DNA from 3 places in the Exiguobacterium sp. s127 genome. Region 2 is predicted to be linked to each of the others. Evidence: riboswitches for the same ligand, from Rfam matches in the RefSeq annotation. Region 2 holds a riboswitch; each other region holds the start of a gene.
What was found. Region 2 has a riboswitch for lysine ahead of KNP98_RS07550 (Na+/H+ antiporter NhaC family protein). Riboswitches for the same ligand answer to the same signal wherever they lie in the genome.
Positions count from the first base shown of each region.

Region 1 (7,342 bases), on a different contig from region 2:
TTTGTTCCACGCACCGTTAACGAAAGGTCTGAAAGCATTCTTAAAAGCGACGCAACAAGACGTCACGGGCGAAGTACGGGTCAAACTCTACAAAGGGAATGCGACGGTCACAGGACGTCAGTCACCGGTGTCACTTTATGACGAGAAGCTTGCGACGTATACGAAAGAAGATGCGTTCGATCATGAAGCAGCGAAAGGATTCATTAAATTGCACGGTCTTGCGATTGCGACACACGCAAGTGTTCATCGGCAGGAAGGCGTGACAAAATGACGAAACTTTGGGGCGGACGGTTTACAGAAGGGGCTTCCGCTCAGGCTGAAGCGTTTGGGGCATCGATTTCATTCGACCAAAAGCTTGCGGCAGTTGATTTAGAAGGAAGTCTCGCCCACGCCAATATGTTGTATCAACAAGGTATCCTAGAAGAGACGGAATGGAAAAAAATCGAAGCGGGTCTCAAGACGTTACAAGCTTCGATTGGAACACATGTCTATTCGCTTGCTGACGAAGACATCCACATGAATCTCGAACGGTTGCTGACGGAACAAATCGGACCGGTCGCAGGGAAGTTGCATACAGCGAGAAGTCGGAATGACCAGGTTGCGACGGATTTACATTTATGGATGGAACAACATGTGGTTGATTTAATCGAAAGCCTACGCAACTTGCAGACGGTGATTACGGAACAGGCGGATGCACACATCGAAACCGTCATGCCGGGGTATACCCACTTACAGCGGGCACAACCGATTTCACTTGCACACCATCTACTCGCGTATTTTTGGATGTTCGACCGTGACGTAGATCGTCTGACAGATAATTTGAAACGGATTCGGATTTCGCCGCTCGGTGCGGGGGCACTCGCCGGGACGACATTTCCGATTGACCGTTTCAAGTCAGCGGAACTGCTCGGATTTGAGCACGTCTATCCGAACAGCCTCGATGCTGTATCGGACCGTGACTTCGTCATTGAATATCTCGGGATTGCTTCGACGGTCATGATGCACCTCTCACGCTTTTGTGAAGAAATCATCATCTGGGCGTCGCAAGAATTTTCATTCATCGAATTGTCAGATGCATTTTCAACGGGTTCGAGCATGATGCCACAAAAGAAAAACCCGGACTTCGCTGAATTGATTCGCGGAAAAACAGGGCGTGTCTATGGAAACCTGATGGGGTTCCTGACGACGATGAAAGCATTACCGCTCGCTTACAATAAAGACATGCAAGAAGATAAAGAAGGTGTCTTCGATACGGCAGATACCGTTTTACAATCCGTTCAAATCTTTACGGGAATGCTCGAATCAGCAACGTTTAAGACAGAAGCGCTCAAGAAGGCGACAATGCAAGACTTCTCGAATGCAACGGAACTAGCAGATTATCTCGTCACAAAAGGTGTTCCTTTCCGGGAAGCGCATGAAATCGTCGGAAAAGCGGTCCTCCATTGTGTTCAGACGAATTGTTTCTTAAAAGATTTAACGCTTGAAACGTATCAAACGTTCCACTCCGTCATCGCGGAAGATGTTTATCCGCTCCTCGACCCGGTGCAAGCAGTGGCAAGAAGAGGAAGTTACGGCGGGACAGGTTTTGCTGCTGTTTCTGTACAACTCGATCAAGCGAAGAAAAAACTCACGGATTAACGGAAAAATGAAAAAATTTTAGCAAATGACTGGATTTAACAAAAAATGTTTGCTATAACTGTAACTAACAACCGACAGATAGAGGCGCGGATGACATCAGTAACATCATTTATTGAAGCGAGCATGCTGAGTGATGTGAAAGGGGAAATCCGCCGAAGTGAATGAGAAAGATGCTTCTTCTCATTTGCTGGTACAACGGTTAAGATCCGTTGTACTGCCGAAACCGATGTTTCGGAGCGCTATCTTACGTAAAAGAACGAAAGACTTTGTCTTCGTTTGTCCGATCGTGATAACGACGGGCCGTAGGAACGCTCCTACCGGCCCGTCGTTTTTTTCTGTTTCGGGACAAAGGAGATAGGATTGTGACAACTGTACTTAAATTTGGTGGTAGCTCGGTCGCGACTGTCGAACAGATTCAGTCAATTGCGAATTATTTAAAAAATCGGACAGAACAAGGTGAAAAATTAGTGGTCGTCGTCTCTGCGATGGGGAAGATGACAGACTCGCTCATCGCACAAGCGCAAGCAATCACGGATCGTCCTGAACGACGTGAACTCGATCGATTGCTCGCAATCGGCGAAGAACAAACGATTTCGTTACTCAGCATCGCCTTAAATTCCGTCGGAGTAAAAGCCTTATCACAAACAGGTGCGCAGGCAGGAATCAGCACGATGGGGGTTCATACGAAAAGTAAGATTAAACAAATTGACGGGGACTTGTTACGAAAGAAACTCGAAACCTATGATGTCGTCATCGTCGCCGGATTCCAAGGTGTCAACGAGCTTGGGGATGTTACAACACTCGGTCGTGGTGGGTCAGACACAACGGCTGTCGCCTTAGCGGCCGTCCTTGATAAGCGCTGTGAAATCTATACGGATGTCGACGGTGTCTATACGGCGGATCCGCGGATTCATCAAGCGGCACAGCCGATTCCACAAATTTCATATGATGAAATGATGGAAATGAGTGCACTGGGGTCGAAGGTAATGGAGATGCGCAGCGTCGAACTCGGGAAAAAATACGGCGTGCATATCTTTGTTGGGAAAACACTTGAATCGGAAAGAGGGACTTGGATCATGGAGGCAACAGAAACGATGGAACAAAAAGCAGTCACGAGCGTCAGTGTAACGAAAAATGTTTTGACGGTTTCAATCAAACACGTTCCACAAACCAATTCAGCAGTCGCCGACATTTTTGAATTGTTATCGAATCGCCATGTCAATATCGACATGATCAGTCAAACGACCTTTGATAGTGACGTGTTCCTCTCGTTCTCTTGTCCACTCGATGAAGAAGAGTTTCTCGAAGAGGCACTGAAAGATATCATCGATCGTTTTCCGACCGTTAAAGTCGATCGTCATAACGAGCATGCCAAGTTATCGGTCGTCGGAATCGGAATGCGTGACGCAACGGGCGTCGCATCAAAATTATTTGCGACGTTCCGTGCCGAGAACATCACGTTTTATCAAGTCACGACATCAGAAATCAGTATCTCGTATACAATCGCACAAGCAGATATCGAACGAACGGTCGCGGCGATCGCGAACGCGTTTAGCCTGTAAGGAGGAATGAACATGTACCACGTAGCAGTCATCGGTGCGACAGGCGCCGTCGGACAAAAGATGTTACAAGTCTTGAAGGAACTCGATTTTCCAGTCGGTCAACTGTCGGCGTATGCTTCAGAACGATCAGCAGGAAAAGTCGTTTCGTTTAATGGAACGGACGTGACGATTACAGCTTTATCGGAAGACATCATCCATCACGGGATCGACGTCGCATTATTCGCAGCCGGTGGAGCAATCAGTGAACAGTATGCCCCCTTGCTGGCAGAACACGGAACACTTGTCGTCGATAATTCAAGTGCTTTCCGGATGCAAGAGACGATTCCGCTCGTCGTACCAGAAGTCAATCCGGAAGCGGTCAGCAGCACCGACCGACTGATCGCTAATCCGAACTGCTCGACGATTCAATCCGTCGTTGCCCTGGCACCACTCAAACACTTAGGTTTTGAACGAATCACGTATACGACGTATCAAGCAGTCTCCGGTTCCGGTCAAAAAGGAATTGAGGACTTGGCGCGAGGCAGCCGCGGTGAAGAACCGGTCAACTATCCGCACCCGATCCATGATAATATCTTGCCGCATATCGATGTCTTCTTAGAAGACGGGTACACGAAAGAAGAGCAAAAAATGATTGACGAGACACGGAAGATTTTTAACCAACCGAACTTACCGGTCAGTGCGACGTGTGTCCGTGTTCCCGTCACAAATTCGCATTCGGTTGCAATCAACGTGACGTTTTCAAACGAGACGACGGTCGAAGCGATTCGCACAGCACTTGCTGACGCGCCAGGCGTCGTACTGGTTGATGATGTTTCGCGAAATCAGTACCCGATGCCGCTTGATGCAAGCGGGACGGACGAAGTGTACGTCGGGCGGATTCGTCAAGATCAAACGCTCGCGAACACATTCCATCTGTGGTGTGTCGCGGATAACATTCGAAAAGGCGCGGCGTCAAATGCAGTCCAGGTCGCGCGTCATGCTTTAGAAAACGGCATCCATTCTTAATCATACTAAGGAGGAATTTAACATGTTCAAAGGAGCAGGAACAGCACTAGCGACACCGTTCAATTCAGCAGGTGAACTCGACTTAGTCGTTTTTGAACAGTTGATTGAACAGCAACTTGCAGCCAATATCCAAGCGCTCGTCGTCGCCGGGACGACAGGTGAAGGATCGACGCTTTCAAGCGAAGAGTTCGAAACGTTACTTGAGACAGCAGTCCGTGTCACGGCAGGTCGTGTTCCGGTCATTGCCGGTACGGGAACGAACAATACGGCACAGACGATTGAAAAAACGAAAACGGCTCAGCGGCTCGGAGCGGATGCAGCGATGCTCGTGACACCGTATTACAATAAAACGTCACAAGCCGGTTTGATTGCTCACTTTACCGCAGTCGCGGATGCTGTCGAATTACCCATCATGTTATACAACGTACCTTCACGGACGGGTGTCGCGATTGCAGTTGAGACAGCTGTAACACTCGCGGAGCATCCGAACATTCAAGCATTCAAAGAAGCGAGCGGGGATGTCAGTTTCATGGGTGAATTGATGACGGCACTCCCCGAAGGTTTTGCAGTCTTCTGTGGCAACGACGATCAAATCCTGCCGTACATGGCATGGGGAGCACAAGGTGTCATCTCGGTCCTGTCGAACCCGTACCCGGCAGAAACACAAGCGCTTGCTGAAGCCGTGCTCGCAAACGACTTAGTGACGGCACGACGCATTCAAAGTGATTTAATGCCTGTCATCGCAGCCATCTTTAGTGACGTCAACCCGATTCCTGTTAAAGCAGCACTCGAAGAAGTCGGGTTTGCAGTCGGTGCACCACGCTTGCCGCTCGTTCGCCAATCCGAAGCCGGGCATGCACACTTACTCGAGACGATGCGTGCTTATAAAGGAGTGGTTCGATGAAGCTTGCCATTCATGGATATGGTGCGACAGGGCATTATGTCGAGGAATTGGCACCCGCTGAAGTTGTCGCCGTTATCGATCAGACGAAGTCAGCGGAGAAAATTCCTTCGTATCAAACGGTGTCCGAGCTAACAGAAGAAGTCGATGCCATCATCGATTTCTCTCACCCGAGCTTGTTGCCGGATTTACTGGCGTATGGCCTCAAAACGAAAACACCGCTCGTCATCGCGACGACCGGATTTTCGGAAGCGGAGTTACAAACGATAAAAGACGCTTCGACTGAAATTCCAATTTTTCAGTCGTACAACATGTCGTTCGGGATCGCGATGATGCAGCAATTGTTACAGGTGCTCGTACCACTCGCCAGTTCGTTCGATATCGAACTATTAGAAAAGCACCACAATCAAAAGGTCGATGCACCAAGCGGGACGGCAGAACTCTTATTGCGGACGATTCAAGAACTCCGTGACGTCCAGCCGGTCTATGAACGTGAATCGACACGGGAAAAACGCCAAGCGTCTGAGATCGGCATGCACTCGATGCGTGGTGGAACAATTTTCGGTGAACATGAAGTGTTGTTCGCCGGGGTCGATGAATTGATTGAAATCAAGCACACGGCATTATCAAAAAAAGTATTTGCTTCAGGTGCGATTAAAGCAGCCGAAGCACTCATTCAAAAATCGGCGGGACTCTACACGTTAGAGACGCTCTACTCACAGGAGGATTCACATGTTACTAACTGATGCTTACGAAATTGCGAAATTCATTAAAGATGCTAAAAAACAGACACCGGTCAAACTTTACGTCAATGGCGATTTAGCGGGCTTGACGATTGAAGGGGCGACAGCTTTCGGATCGGATGAATCAAAAATTTTCTTTGCAGATGCAGGACTTGCTGCGACTTTCTTAGAAAAGTATTCAGACCGAATCACGGACGTCCACGTCGAATACGATCGTCGGAACAGTGCTGTACCGATGCTTGACACACGTCACTTGAATGCGCGAATCGAACCGGGTTCGTGGATTCGGGATCATGTCGTCATCGGCGATAACGCCGTCATCATGATGGGTGCAATCATCAATATCGGTGCATCGATCGGAGATGGTACAATGATTGATATGAACGCCGTCGTCGGAGCACGTGGCACGATTGGGAAAAACGTTCATGTCGGCGCAGGTGCCGTGGTCGCAGGTGTCCTTGAGCCACCTTCAAAAACACCGGTCATCATCGAAGATGGTGTCTTGATCGGAGCGAACGCTGTCATCTTGGAAGGCGTTCGTGTCGGAAAAGATGCAGTCGTTGCAGCAGGCAGTGTCGTCACAGAAGACGTCCCTGCAGGTAGCGTCGTTGCTGGAACACCAGCACGCGTCATCAAACAGAAAGACGAAAAAACAGCAGAGAAGACGCAATTAGTGGATGATTTACGTTCACTCTGATTGACGTCGAAGAGGAGGAAAACACATGGCAGTGGATACACAGTATGGTGAAGCGATTTGGTTAGACGGGATTTTTCATGATCCAAAAGAAGCGAATACGAGCGTCATGTCACACGCGATTCATTACGGAAGTGGTTTTTTCGAAGGGATTCGTGCTTACGCGACGCCTGACGGTCCGGCAATTTTTCAATTGACGGAACACATCGAACGTCTCTTCCGGAGTTGCGCGTTCTATCACGTCACGATTCCATATACAGTGGAAGAACTTGTCCAGGCAACGATTGATCTCGTTGCGAAAAATGGCTTTGAGTCTTGTTACATCCGTCCATTCGTTTTCCTCGGAACACCGTGGCAAGCCTTGATGGCAAAAGATACGACGGTTCACGTCGGCATCTCATGTTGGGAACTTGGTGAATACTTCGATAAAGGTGTCGGCATTCGTGCGAAAGTCGCCTCTTACCGTCGGGTATCGTCAACGATGATGCCGATGCAAGCGAAAGCCGCTGCGAACTATATGAACTCACAACTCTTAAAAGGCGAAGCCCTTCGTGATGGATTTGACGAAGCAATCGCACTCGATATGAACGGTAATGTCAGTGAGGCAAGTGTCGCGAACTTATTCATGTTGAAAAACGGGACAATCTACACGCCGTCACTAGACTGTTCTGTCCTTGACGGCATCACGCGTCAAGTCATCATGCGCCTCGCGCAAGATCAAGGGTACCCAGTCGTCGAACGTCACATCGGGCGTGACGAGCTGTATGTCGCAGACGAGATTTTCTTAACAGGGACAGCG
Region 1 is NZ_JACSMO010000007.1:5,705-13,046, forward strand. Features, by position in the region: gene KNP98_RS10125 (argininosuccinate synthase) at 1-271, shown strand, start outside; gene argH (argininosuccinate lyase) at 268-1,638, shown strand; lysine riboswitch at 1,710-1,888, shown strand; gene KNP98_RS10135 (aspartate kinase) at 2,001-3,200, shown strand; gene KNP98_RS10140 (aspartate-semialdehyde dehydrogenase) at 3,213-4,205, shown strand; gene dapA (4-hydroxy-tetrahydrodipicolinate synthase) at 4,228-5,109, shown strand; gene dapB (4-hydroxy-tetrahydrodipicolinate reductase) at 5,106-5,852, shown strand; gene dapD (2,3,4,5-tetrahydropyridine-2,6-dicarboxylate N-acetyltransferase) at 5,839-6,546, shown strand; gene KNP98_RS10160 (branched-chain amino acid transaminase) at 6,572-7,342, shown strand, end outside.
Region 1: linked by a shared signal. The riboswitch ahead of KNP98_RS10135 (aspartate kinase) and the one ahead of KNP98_RS07550 (Na+/H+ antiporter NhaC family protein) in region 2 are both predicted to bind lysine.

Region 2 (7,342 bases):
ATAAAAATCAGAGGCTACCGTTGCATTTACACCATCGAAAAAGCGATTCGGTTCTTGTTCGTACCAATGATCCCAAATGTTCGGTCCTTTTCCACCCTCAAATGCTGCACCTTCCGTTTGTGTCGCTGAAGCTGCTGTTCCCCACCAAAAATCTGCAGGGAACGTATACTTTTGTTCTTTTGCCGTCGTAACTTCCGTTTGATTCATCTCATCCACGTCCTATCTCTATTTTTGAATTCAACCTACATGTTGATTTTCATCTCCGGCAACATTCGCTTCTTCTCGTTCTTTTTTCATATTCAAGCGGTCAATGAAGACTAGGAATGGGAACCACACTGCCATGATAATGGCGAAGTTGACGAGTTGTAACAATCCGCCCGCCAGTGAATTCGTTGCCATCATGCCACTGATAAACATCGGCACCGTCCAAGGCACAGCAACTCCTGTTGGCGGCGGAACGATTCCTGTCGACATCGCAAAATAAGTAACGGTTACGGTAATCAACGGTGCAAAAATCCAGGGAATCATGATGAGGGGGTTCATGACGATTGGTAACCCGAAAATGATTGGTTCATTGACGTTAAAGATTCCGGGTCCGATCGATAACTTACCGATTTGCTTCAACTGTTTTGAGCGCATGAAAAGGAGGATTGCGACGACGACAGCCAGTGTCGAACCGGAACCACCAATTCCAACTGTATAAATTTCAATGAATTGTTTACTGATGATATTCGGGAGTTCTCCATTCGCCGTATAGGCGTTTAAGTTTTCAAGTGACAAAGTGTTCCAGATCGGATCCATGACCGAATTGACGATAACTTGACCATGCAGGCCGAAAAACCAAAACAATTGAACAAAAAAGATGGCGATTAATGTCGGAACCAAACCGTTCCCAAGATTCACGAGTGGTTTTTGAACTAAATTAAAGATTAAATCGTGGAGATTCGTGTCTAAAAGCGAGGTGATAGCGATGTTAATGCCAAGGAAAATGGAAAGTGTCAAAAGTGCAGGCACAAGAGCTGAAAATGACTTAGCCACAGCAGTCGGCACACCAGCCGGCATTTTAATCGTCCAGTTTTTTTGAACGACAAATCGATAAATTTCTCCTGCTAAGAACCCTGTCATCATTGCAAGGAACATGACTTTTGCACCGAGACGGTCAAGTGGAATGACATTTCCGACAGGATCAGCAACATTTTCGACTGCTACAAAGAAAGGTGTTAAAAGTAAAAAAGAAACAAGGGCGATTACACCACCAAAAACAGCTTCTACATCATAGCTTTTCGAAAGATAATATCCGATACCGAAGACGACGAATAGTGACATGATTCCCATCGTCGCCGAGGGGGCGTTTCCTAATGAAGTTTTAAAAGCATCCAATACTCCAGGCGACATAAATTTATCTAAGAATGGTAAATTCGCAATAACAACGATTAATGAACCGAACATCGTAATCGGAAAAGCGAGCATGAACGCGTCACGTAACGTCTGAAGATAGCGGCTATTGTTTAAATATGCCGCAATCGGCATCAGAAAACGACTCAACAAATCGAACCACTTACTATTACCAGCCATTTCAATCCCTCCTCTTATTTTTGAGAAAATTTATGTTCCATCATTTCAACTAATCCTGACGTCAAATCAAGCATCGTTTGTGTCGACATCAAATGATCTTCTGCATGCAAAAGCAGTAAAGACAATGTCGTCGGCTCACCGCTCGCTTCTTTTTGGACTTGACCGAAATGAATCTGGTGCGCTTCTTGCAACTGTTCTCGGGCATCTGTTAATAACCGCCCAAATGCCTCAAATGATTCTTCCTTGTACACTTCGATTGCTTCACGAATCGTACTTCGCGCATTTCCACTATGCAAAATCATCATGAATGCTACTTGTTCCATCGTCTGTTCATTTGTTTTCATTTCTTCACCCCATCAACTTAACGGCTTGTTCATAGGCCGCTTTTCCGTCGGCCATTCCGTACGCCATCATATCGATGACTTCGACTGGTTTATCTGTCGCTTGTTGAAATTTTGATAATAAAAAGCGCATTTGTGGACCAATCAATACAACATCTGCTCCATCCATTTCTTTTAAAGCTTGGTCTTGACCGACTGCCCAAATTGTCGCCTCTTCACCAAGTGATTGGGCATGTTCCTGCATCTTAGTGACGAGAATACTCGTCGACATTCCTGAACTACACGCCAACATGATTTTTTTCATTTCAACCATTCCTTCCGCGTTTTGGAATCGCTTACAACTTTGATTATACGGATTTTAACATCCATGTCTATACTTGATTTTTATTTTGTTTATTTTTATTTTTAAAAAGTGTAGTGTTGTAATCGAAAACAACTTGGAGGAGGAACAATCATGGAAGAACTGATTTGTTTTGAGCCGATTTTACAGGAGCGGATATGGGGTGGATGTAAGCTTGGTGCATATGGATTTGATACGTTAGGCAAACAAAACATCGGTGAAGCTTGGACCTTGGCTGATCACCAAAACGGGCAAACCAAGGTGAATGCCGGACGTTTTTCCGGTGATGCACTACGGGATTTATGGTCAAATCACCCTGAAATCTTTGGGATGGACACAACGGAAGCTTTTCCTTTACTCATTAAGTGGATTGACGCTGCGGATGATTTATCCGTTCAAGTCCATCCTGACGATCATGATGCCTGTCGCCTAGAAGGACAGCCTTACGGGAAAAATGAATGCTGGTATATCGTCGATTGTCCGGCAGACGCCACCATTATTTATGGGCATGACTTCAAAACAAAAGCTGATTTGTTGCGCGCTGTCCGTGAAGACGATTTAACTTCCGGCTTAATTGATTTGCCTGTTTCACCCGGCGATTTTTTTTACGTTCCAGCAGGTACTGTTCATGCTTTAACCGAAGGGTGTCTTGTCATCGAAATCCAGCAGAACTCTGATACCACGTACCGGTTGTACGATTACGATCGAATTGACCATTCGACCAACAAACCGCGTCAACTCCACCTTAAAGAAGCACTCGAAGTCATTCAATTTCCTCATTTCCAGTACGAGGAGCCTTATGTACCGACCTCTTTTTGTTCAAGACTACTGACAACCAACGCCTATTTTTTTGTCGAGGAATGGGCCATCCATGACATGATTACGATTGCACCACGAACTTCCTTCCAAGTCATCACTATCATCAGTGGCACGCTGATCATCAACCAATTGCGTTATACCGCCGGAGACACGGTTCTGATTCCGGCAAAAGTAACTTGTACCGTTTCTGGAAAGGGGAAACTTCTATTGACTGGTCCAAATCCAACACCGAAACAACGACTTCACATCGGAATTGATCTTGGTGGGACTCACACGCGTGTTGCCGCAATCAATCAGCACCATGTCGTAAAACAATATCGATTTTTGACAGAGGCGGCTGCTGGCCCGGACTATACAATTAAACATTTAAGACAAGCCATCCAAAAGCTACTTGAAGAATTTGAAGTCGAACGAATTGGTATCGCAGCGCCTGGTCCGCTTGATGCAGCAACGGGTCGGCTATTGTCACCTCCAAACCTGCCGGGTTGGGACGATGTAAATTTAGTTCGCCCGTTAGAAGAGTTCTTCAACATCCCGGTTTCCCTTGAAAATGATGCAAATGCCGCCGCGCTCGGCGAAGCATTGTTCGGGGCAGGACAAGACTATACATCCATCTATTACATGACAGTCAGTACAGGAATCGGTGGTGGATATGTCTATCAAAAGACGTTGATTCGAGGCGCACACGGATATGCTGGTGAAATCGGAAATACGATCATCGATGCTTCTGGACCGGAACATCACGTCTTGAACAAAGGCTCACTCGAAGGATTAGCAAGCGGTACGGCTCTTCAGACGCGGGCTGATTCATTAAATGAATCTTCTATTGCACAACTTCTTGGCAATACACAGGAAAGGCTTCGTTTCGTAAATCATTTAGCAACAGGCGTAGCGAACATCATTCACACACTTGATCCGGAAGCCGTCATCATCGGTGGCGGTGTTACGGCTTCCGCCGATTTATTTTGGGAAGAGCTCTTACAAGCCGTCAATGCCCGTCTCTACCCGACGTTACGTCAAAAAACAATCATTCGCTTAGCTGCATTGGAAGGAAATGCCGGTGTCATCGGTGCTGCCCATTTAAATCGGATGAACGCCGAATAACTTCATTGTTCCTTTTGAACAGACTTTACTACTTTTTTTAAAAACAGACTTGAAACTTTTTTCTGAAATATGATAAGGTTTTCTTATTAAAAGAATATGACTATTCTATCGATGAGGTAGAGGCGCGGTCTTAATGAGTATTTGATCTGAGGATGACAACGAGGACGATCAAGGAAAGGTAATGCTGCCGAAGTATCGTCAAGTGTCTGACTTGATGGTACTGGTCGAATTGGGAAATACCCGTTCGATTGCCATACGTGTTTTGTATGGAGCGCTCCAATTCGGCTAAGAAAGACGCATCCAGCAAGGGTGTCGGCTTTGTTGCCGGTGCCCTTGCTTTTTTATATGCAATGGGTCTCATCTTCTAAAAAAAGAGGAGGAACCACACAATGGTCAATTATTCAGATTCAATCGTTGCGCTCATTCCAGCTGTCATTGCAATCGCACTTGCAATCGTGACGCGCAAAGTCGTTATTTCACTTGGTGTCGGTATTTTGATTGGTGCTTTATTGCTGCATAGCTTTAATCCAATCGATACGGTCGTCTATCTCGGCAAAAACATCTTTAGTCTATTTTGGGCGGATGGGGCGTTAAATGAATGGAACGTCTTATTACTCATCTTCTTACTATTACTCGGTGTTCTATCGACGCTTATCCAAACATCGGGCGGTGCACATGCCTTCGGTGAATGGGCAACAACACACGTCAAGACAGCGCGCGGCGCTCGCCTCGCAGCATTTGGTTTAGGTATTTTAATCTTCATCGATGATTACTTCAACAGTCTTGCTGTCGGGAATGTCAGTCGTCCGTTAACGGACCGTCGTGGCGTCTCGCGTGCAAAACTTGCTTATATTATTGACTCGACGGCTGCTCCAGTCTGTGTCATCAGCCCGCTTTCAAGTTGGGGAGCGTTCATCATCTCAATCATCGCGGGTATCTTGACGACACATTCGATTACGGAGTATTCCGCATTCAGTGCTTTCATGATGATCGTGCCACTCAACTTCTATGCGATTTTCGCTCTATTGCTGACGCTTTACATCGCGTACACAGGGATTGCGGTCGGACCGATGCGGACGCATGAACTTCGTGCATTAAAAGGTGAACTTTTCGACGCAAGTAAAGGAACACCGATGGGGATGGCAGAGGAAGTCAAAGAACACGAAGGTGGAAAAGTACGTGACCTCGTCGTTCCGATTATCGTTCTCGTCATTGCAACGGTTTCCGCATTACTCTTTACCGGTGCTCAGGCACTCGCTGCTGACAATCGTGCATTTACGTTGATTGGTGCATTTGAAGCGACAGACGTAACACGTTCACTCGTTGCTGGTGTCGTCATCAGTTTAGTCGTTGCTTTCCTGATGTTGATTGGTCGGAAAATCCCGGCGCGCGAATACGGACACAGCATCTGGGCTGGGATGAAATCCATGTGGCCTGCTGTCGTCATCTTATTATTCGCTTGGACAATCATCGCTGTTATCGGTGACATGAAAACAGGTGAGTACTTAGCAAGCTTCGTCAGTAAGTCGATTTCTGCTTCGTACCTCCCCTTCTTATTGTTCTTGATTGCAAGCTTAATGGCATTCTCGACAGGTACAAGTTGGGGAACATTCGGTATCATGCTGCCGATCGGTGCTGACCTCATCATGGCGGTCGAACCGAATCTCTTACTTCCGACGCTCGCTGCCGTTCTTGCCGGATCCGTCTTCGGAGACCACTGTTCACCAATTTCCGATACGACGATTCTCAGTTCGACAGGTGCCGGTTCGCATCATATCGATCACGTCACGACACAACTTCCGTATGCGTTGGTTGGTGCAGCGACATCGGCAGTCGGCTACCTTGTGCTCGGTTTAACCGATTCATCAATCATCGGCTTCATCGGTGCACTTATCGCCTTCTTACTCGCACTCGTCGTCCTGAATGTCGTCTCGAAACGCGGCAAAGTACCAACTGAACTTCGCGCTGAATAATAAAAAAATAACGCTCAGCTTAGCCGAGACGAGAAAAAAAGAAGGGATTGCCATCTACCGTGATGTGCAATCCCTTTTTTAAGTTGTAGACAACATGGTATGGAGAAATAAAAAGCGTCTTTTTTTCGTTGCTTTCCTCGGGCGAGGCGCAAGCCGTTGCTCCTTGATCCTCACGGACAACGAGCAGGGTCTTGCCTGCCTCTGAAAGTGCGTTAAAAACGCACTTTTCCCCGTAGGAGTCAACGAAACGTGATGCTTTTTAGGTAATACCGTGAGAGAAATACAGGAAAGCACGAACGAATTGCAATTCGATATCGCATGTTCACGCTTCATAAGCGTTTGTCTACACGCTGAAGCGATCATTCTTACACCATCAAGGCACACACTTCATTTGCAAACGCAACTGGATCTTCGATTGGCAAGCCTTCCATGAGCAACGCTTGTTGGTACATTAATTTCGTATAGCGTTCAAATTTCGTACGGTCTTCTTTAAAGGCCGTTTCAATGGCTTGGAAGACGTCATGCGACGTGTTCAACTCTAAAATTTTCACGGCTGAAACATCTTGGTTGTTCGGCATCGATTTAAGAATTTTCTCCATTTCAATCGAAACGGCACCATCCGTCGCGAAGCAGACCGGATGTGATTTTAAGCGTGAAGAAGCTTTGACTTCTTTGACTTGCCCAGCAAGCACTTCTTGCATCGCTGTAAACATCTCGACTTGTGTTTCGGTCGTTTCTGCTTGATCCGCTTGCTCGATGCCAAGATCACTGCTCGTAACCGATTTAAATTCTTTTCCTTCATAGTTGAGCAACATTTGAATCGCGAACTCATCGATTTCTTCCGTAAAGTACAGAATGTCGAACCCTTTGTCTTTGACAAGCTCCGACTGTGGCAACTTATCTAAACGGTCCGTACTTTCCCCTGAAGCATAGTAAATGTATTTTTGATCTTCCGGCATCGCCGCGACGTATTCAGCGAGCGTGACCAGCTTCTTCTCTTTTGCCGAGTGGAACAGGACAAGATCTTTGACCGTCTCTTTATGCATGCCGTAATCATTGTAGATTCCAAACTTCAATTGACGACCAAAGGCTTGATAAAAGGCTTCATACTTCTCGCGATCGTCACGAAGCAGTCCTTCAAGTTGCGTCTTAATCTTACTTTGAATGTTTTTTGCAATCAATTTGAGTTG
Region 2 is NZ_JACSMO010000004.1:175,397-182,738, forward strand. Features, by position in the region: gene KNP98_RS07525 (glycoside hydrolase family 1 protein) at 1-207, opposite strand, end outside; gene celB (PTS cellobiose transporter subunit IIC) at 238-1,575, opposite strand; gene KNP98_RS07535 (PTS sugar transporter subunit IIA) at 1,590-1,919, opposite strand; gene KNP98_RS07540 (PTS sugar transporter subunit IIB) at 1,924-2,220, opposite strand; gene manA (mannose-6-phosphate isomerase, class I) at 2,371-4,179, shown strand; lysine riboswitch at 4,289-4,464, shown strand; gene KNP98_RS07550 (Na+/H+ antiporter NhaC family protein) at 4,569-6,152, shown strand; gene htpG (molecular chaperone HtpG) at 6,518-7,342, opposite strand, start outside.

Region 3 (7,342 bases), on a different contig from region 2:
GCCAAATAATGTGGCAATCGCGACAGGAATGATACGTAAGTCAATCCGGGCAATATCAATTTGAATGCTGTTGAACATGAGGAGTACAGCAATTGCACCAGCTACACAACCTAAAATAAGGCGTGATTCAAGCTTTGATTTTGGTGTAATTCTTGGTTGATTTCGAAAAGGTAAAAATAAAAGCGTGATCGTCGTGAATAAGAGACAAAAATTTATGATGAAGTTATTCATAATAGACAACAAATCCTCCCAACTCCCCCTGCAGTATACTTCCAATTATATACTTTGAGTATACTCGTTCTACTAACGGTATAGGAGGTCTGAATGTTTAGAATAAAAAAAGAAAAACAGAATAAAACCTCTGTCCTTCTCTTGATTTTTAATTTATTAATTGGATGAGACGACTTCTTCATCCATTGTCGCGAGAATTTTATCAAATACATGGATCATCACGTTCAGTTCCTCTTCAGACAAAGTGCCGAATCGCTCCTGAAGATATTTGCGACGGACGACTTCGAGATTCCGAAAAGCGGCCTCTCCCTCGTCAGTCAAGGCAAGGACGATTGAACGACGATCTTCCGTCGAACGTGTCCGTGTCACAAAACCGGTCTTATAAAGTTTATCTGTCAAAGCGGTGACCTGACTTGTCGCAAGTTCGAACTGTTCCGCGAGTAATGTCGGACGCTGGGGGCCGTTTTCAGATAAGCTACGTAAGATGAAGAATTCACTTCGCGTGGCAGTACCTTCAAACAGTTGATTCAACTCACGGCGCAACGTCCGGAGAATCACGCGCATTTGTTCTTCTAATCGATATGTCAATTGGTCATGTTGTTCTTGTCCCATCTGAGCAACATCCTTTCTGTACTACCTTCTACCATTTAGTGTACTAAAAATATCGGAATTTTACTATGAGCACGGTAGGATTCAAAAATATAAATTGACAAACAAGAAACATATTATGTACTATGTCGAAGTAATGAATTAGTAAATCAACTTAATTAGTTCTCACTCAACCAGTGGGATGGAGGTTGCGATTCTTATGAGTCGGGTTACGGATGTCGTCAAGCGGCAGATGAAATAGCTCAAAAGGAAGAATTGCCGAAATCGTAGACTACTTTGAAAGTCAGCGATTGGGATTAGATCAAACAGGTCTAATACTGTCATGAACCGTTTGCGGTTTATGGGGAGCTATCTTTCACGACGGTAGAATGAGACGCATCATCGATATGTTGCGTTCTCATCTTCCTCTTGGAAGGTGAGGGCGCTTTTTTACGCCCTCTCAAAAATTATAAAAAGAGAGAAGCGACAGACATGAACAATTTACAACAGCAACAACAACCCCTTGATTCCACAGCAGAAGGGCTACAACGAGGGCTTCAAGCCCGGCATATGTCGATGATTGCAATTGGCGGAGCGATTGGGACCGGTTTATTCATCGCGTCAGGTGCCTCTGTTGCAGCGGCAGGACCGGGCGGTGCGTTACTTTCTTATACAATCGTCGGATTGATGGTCTACTTCTTGATGACGAGCCTTGGGGAGATGGCCGCCTATATGCCGGTCGCAGGATCGTTCTCGACGTACGGGACGAAGTTCGTCGACCCTTCATTCGGGTTCGCCTTAGGATGGAACTACTGGTACAACTGGGCCGTCACGATTGCCGTCGAGCTCGTCGCAGCACAAATCGTCATGCATTACTGGTTCCCGAACATTCCGGGCGTCTATTTTAGCGCGCTGTTTTTACTTTTAATGATTGGATTAAATTATTTTTCGGTCAAAGGATTCGGTGAAGCCGAGTACTGGTTTGCGATGATTAAAGTCGTCACGGTCATCGTGTTTCTTGGTGTAGGAGTCGCGATGATTTTTGGTATCTTTACTTCGGAGCCACCAGCAGGCTTCAAAAACTTTGGCTTAGGTGATGCACCGTTTGTCGGAGGGATTCCAGCTGTCATCGGTATCATTCTTGTCGCAGGTTTTAGCTTTCAAGGGACGGAGCTCGTCGGAATCGCAGCAGGCGAGTCGGAAGATCCGGAAAAAAATGTCCCGAAAGCAGTTAAACAGGTGTTTTGGCGCATTTTATTATTTTATGTATTTGCGATCTTCGTCATCGGAATGTTGATTCCATACACAAGTCCGAGCCTTGTCTCAAATGATATTACGGATGTTGCCGTCAGTCCGTTCACACTCGTCTTCGAAAAAGCAGGACTCGTGTTTGCAGCAGCATTGATGAATGCGGTCATCTTGACGTCCGTCTTGTCTGCCGGGAACTCCGGGATGTATGCTTCAACCCGGATGCTCTACACACTGGCACGACAAGGTGATGCACCGAAACTATTTGCAAAAGTCTCAAAAAACGGTGTGCCGCGGAATGCGTTACTCGCGACAGGGGCGATTGGTGCGCTTTGTTTCTTGACGTCGATGTTCGGTGGACAAGTTTATCTTTGGTTACTGAATGCTTCCGGAATGACAGGATTTATCGCGTGGCTCGGGATCGCGATCAGTCATTACCGTTTCCGAAAAGGTTTCGTCGCCCAAGGGCATGCGTTACGTGACTTACCGTACGTTGCACCGGCGTTCCCGTTTGGTCCGCTATTCGCATTTGGCCTGTGTTTCCTCGTTATCGTTGGGCAAAACTATGCCGCGTTCCTCGCTGATCAAATCGACTGGGTTGGGATTGCAGCAACGTATATCGGAATTCCGTTATTCTTGGTCTTCTGGCTCGGACATAAAGTCAAACACCGGACATCGGTTGTCCGGTATGATGAGATGGAGTTTCCGAAGCATCCGAAAAAATAATAGTATAAGCTAAAGGACCCTCTCGCTTACGAGAGGTCAGACTATAGGCAAAGTGTTATCGGGAATCGGGAGATCAAGCGTCTTTTTTCGTTGCTTTCCTCGGGCGAGGCGCAAGCCGTTGCTCCTTGATCCTAACGGACAATGAGCAGGGTCTTGCCTGCCTCTGACAGTGCGTTGAAAACGCACTTTTCCCTTAGGAGTCAACGAAACATGACGCTTTTTAGGTAGTATCGTGACGGATTGTCTCTCGTTATCGCATGTTTACGCTTATTAATAGTTTGTCTACACACCAAAACCCTCTCACTTGCGAGAGGGTTTTTCTGTATAGAAGAAGCGAATAATTCCCGAAAGATTTTTTCGGTTTCTTTCCATGATATGTCCCTTCAAGTATGTCAATCCGTAATTGGATTATTTCTTTTTAATAATTTTATTTTTATCTAAAAATATTGTTTCAATAAAGTAAAAATAAGGAATAAATTCTTTACGGTAAACCTACTAAAACGATTGAGATGGAGGAAGTGTGAAATGAGTACATATGAATTGATTTTGACACTGGGTTCGGCCGCGTTCTTCATGGCGCTCGTTGCTTATGTGTCCTATCGCATGACACGAGGAAAGGAACAGGGAGTTGACGAATATTTTTTGGCAGGACGTGGACTAAGCGGAATCTTTATTGCCGGTTCCTTGCTTCTGACCAACCTTTCGGCAGAACAACTGATTGGTTTGAACGGTCAGTCGTTCATGGGGAATATGTCGAGCATGGCGTGGGAAGTCACGGCAGGGTTTGCTGCCATCATCATGGCGATCTACCTGTTGCCTAAGTTTTTGGGGATGGGGATTTCGACGTTACCTGAATTTTTAAGTCAGCGCTATGATGAAACGGTCCGGCGGATGACGGTGCTCTTATTCTTACTTGGCTACATGTGCGTGACGATTCCATCGATGCTTTACTCCGGCGGGATTGCCGTCTTACAGCTGTTTAACGTACCGGAGTTATTTGGATTGAGTTATACGCAGTCGCTGTGGCTCGTCATTTGGGTTGTCGGGATCATCGGGGCCATCTATGCAATTTTCGGAGGACTACGGGCTGTCGCCGTCTCCGATACATTAAATGGAGTCGGCCTTGTCATCATCGGTTTCCTCGTTCCGATTCTTGGTTTTTTTGCACTCGGGGACGGAAACATGGTCGACGGAATGAAGCGTCTCGCAACGACACACCCTGAAAAATTGAATGCGATTGGGTCGTCAACCGACGCCGTTCCGTTCTTTTCGATTTTTACAGGGATTCTGTTTGCGAATCTCTTCTATTGGTCACTCAATCAATATGTGATTCAGCGCGTGCTTGGAGCAAAGGACTTAAAAGAGGGACAAAAGGGTGTCTTGATGACAGGCTTCCTGAAACTACTCGTCCCGGTATTCATGTTGATTCCGGGTGTGATTGCGTACCATTTGTATGGAGATAATCTAGCAAGTGGAGATTTGGCCTATCCGAAATTAATCACGGAGTTGCTCCCTGTCTCATTGATGGGATTTTTCTTGGCCGTCTTGCTGGGAGCAGTCTTTAGTTCATTCAACTCACTCTTGAATAGTATCGCGACGTTGTTCGTACTCGACATTTATCGCCCGGTCTTTGCGAAAGAAGCGACCGATCGGCAGCTGATCCGTGTCAGTAAAATCTTCGGAACGATCGTTGCCTTGATTTCATTTGTCGTCGCTCCATTCTTAATGTATGCACCAGACGGTCTTTGGACGTTGATTCGTCAGTTCACAGGATTTTTCAACATTCCGATTCTCGTCATCGTCATGATGGGAATGCTCGTGCGGACGATTCCACCGATTGCTGCCAAAATCGTCATCGTTTTTCATGTCATTGCCTATTACTTCTTTGTTTTTGGACTCAGACAGTTGTTCGGAATCGATCACGGAATCAGCTTTATCCATGGCTACGGTATTTTATTGGTGATCGAAGTACTGTTCATGTGGTTCATGGGAAAATATCGTCCTGTTATGCAGGTGAATCGTCGTCGACCGATACGTACGACGGGGATGACGCCGTGGAAATATGCGATGCCTGTCTCGGTCTTACTCGTGTCGAGTATCATCTTGATGTATGTCCTCTTCTCGAAAATAGGACTCGCCTATCCGGATGGTATCGTTTCAGGCTGGTTCTGGCCAATCACGCTTGTCTTGCTTGTCGGGACGGTCTTCCTCTGGCGCTTTGCCTTGAAGTCGTGGCATACGCGGTATACGACTTATCTCGAGGAAGAGTACAAACGAGCGGAATAAGTTCACAGTTGACGGCTCAAATCGATTAAGATTAAAGAAAAATGGAGGCGAGCATCGTGAACTACTGGTACCACTTTAAACGGGCATTCATCCCGATTGCGATTTTATTGATTACATTAGCGATTTATCAAATGATTTATCGCATGAACAACATTTGGTATTCGCTCGGCGGATTGATTTTAGTTTTTGCAGCGATTTATTTTGTCATGCGACGCCTGAAGGCAAATCCAGAAGATTGAGTGAGCAAGATAGTAGGGGCATGCTTTAAAAAGCAGTAGACTAGAGAGATAGAAAGAGGAGGGGAAGATAGATGGCAAAAGCAATATTTGCAGGTGGTTGTTTCTGGTGTATGGTCAAACCGTTTCATAAGTATGATGGTGTCGACCAGGTGATTTCCGGCTACACCGGTGGTCATACAGAAAACCCGACCTATAAAGAAGTTTGTTCTGAGACGACGGGACATCTCGAAGCAGTCGAGGTGACGTATGATCCGTCTGTCATCACATATGAAGAATTACTTGAAGTATTTTGGCGTCAAATTGATCCAACGGACGGTGGCGGTCAGTTTAATGACCGAGGTCAATCGTACGAACCCGCTATTTTTTATGTTGATGAAGCGCAAAAGCAAGCGGCGGAACAATCAAAAGCAGCGCTTGATGCTTCTGGTCGTTTTTCAAAACCGGTTGCCGTCGACATCCGTCCGGCAGCACCATTTTGGCCAGCGGAAGAATACCATCAGGACTACTACAAAAAGAATCCGTTCCGCTATCAAATGTATAGTGTCGGATCGGGTCGTGCCAAGTTCGTCAAAGAAGCTTGGAAAGATCACGGTAAGGAACAGGAATTGAAACAACGCTTAACACCCATCCAGTATAAAGTGACACAGGAGAGCGGGACAGAACCGGCTTTCCGAAATGAATACTGGGATGAAGAACGTCCGGGACTGTATGTCGATATCGTCGATGGAACGCCACTCTTCACGTCAAAAGACAAGTTCAACTCAAGTTGTGGATGGCCGAGTTTCGCGAAGCCGATCGCAGAAGACAAGATGGAAGTAAATCTTGATACGACGCACGGCATGACGCGGACAGAAGTTCGTTCAGCTGATGCCGATAGTCACCTCGGTCATATCTTTGATGATGGTCCAAAAGAGCTCGGTGGTCTGCGTTACTGCATCAATTCCGCTGCTCTTCGATTTATTCCGTTAGAAGAGCTTGACTCTGCCGGATATGGGGAATATAAAAAACACTTCGAGTAAGTCAAATCGTAAGGCAGCAAAACGAATTCGTTTTGGCTGCCTTTTTTAGAATCGAAAGGAGGTCATGTTTTGTTTACAGCAGTTTATGATGACATTCGACAGATGACGATTGCCAAAGTATTGGATTTTTATGATGATAAAGTGCGAGGACTCGATGAAACGGCTCGACGGAAAAAGTATGACAAGATGAGCCAAAGTCCGTTTCTGTTTTTCCGCGGCAGTTCCCATCTGTTTTACTATGATTTGACCCGTATTCCATTAGGGTTCGACACACCGGTTGAGACACCGACATGGATTCAAGGCGATCTCCACTTTGAGAACTTCGGTGTTCATGGAAATGCGAAGGGTGAAATCATTTATGACGTTAATGACTTTGATGAAGGGTATCTCGGATCCTATCTTTACGATGTCATCCGGATGGCCGTTTCGGTCCGTCTATTTGCAGACGAGGTCGCTTATGATGCGGAACCGGCAATTAAAGCCTACATTGAAAACTACTTACACGACCTTCATGAATACGCGAATGGTAAAAATCCGAGTGACATCTGTTTTACGGTCAAGAATACGAAAGGACCGATTCGAAAATTAATTAAAAAAGCTGAAAAGAAGAAAGCAGACTTGCTTGGTGAACGAACTACTGTGATTGATGGACACCGGAAGTTTCTTGATCTACCGGATATGAAGCGTGTCGAAAAAGAGACGTACGCAGCAATCGAAGCGATCTGGCCGGATTACATTGCATCAGTCGATGAGAACGATCGAAGAGACGACGCGTTTTATACGATCAAGGACATCGTCCACAAACTGGATAGCGGAACCGCCTCGATTGGTCTGGAACGCTATTACATTTTGATCAATGGGGAAGGGAAGGAAGAGCCGGACGTCATCCTTGAGATGAAACAAGCACAAACGGCTGTGCCGTCCTTATTCGTTCCTGTTTACCGCGAAGATGTCGAGACCGTCCATCAAGGATTACGGGTCATCGCGTCTCAAAAAGCGATGCAA
Region 3 is NZ_JACSMO010000008.1:82,217-89,558, reverse strand. Features, by position in the region: gene KNP98_RS11340 (GGDEF domain-containing protein) at 1-231, opposite strand, end outside; gene KNP98_RS11335 (MarR family winged helix-turn-helix transcriptional regulator) at 388-843, opposite strand; lysine riboswitch at 1,015-1,199, shown strand; gene KNP98_RS11330 (amino acid permease) at 1,312-2,793, shown strand; gene KNP98_RS11325 (solute:sodium symporter family transporter) at 3,319-5,079, shown strand; gene KNP98_RS11320 (hypothetical protein) at 5,136-5,318, shown strand; gene msrA (peptide-methionine (S)-S-oxide reductase MsrA) at 5,390-6,337, shown strand; gene KNP98_RS11310 (DUF2252 domain-containing protein) at 6,407-7,342, shown strand, end outside.
Region 3: linked by a shared signal. The riboswitch ahead of KNP98_RS11330 (amino acid permease) and the one ahead of KNP98_RS07550 (Na+/H+ antiporter NhaC family protein) in region 2 are both predicted to bind lysine.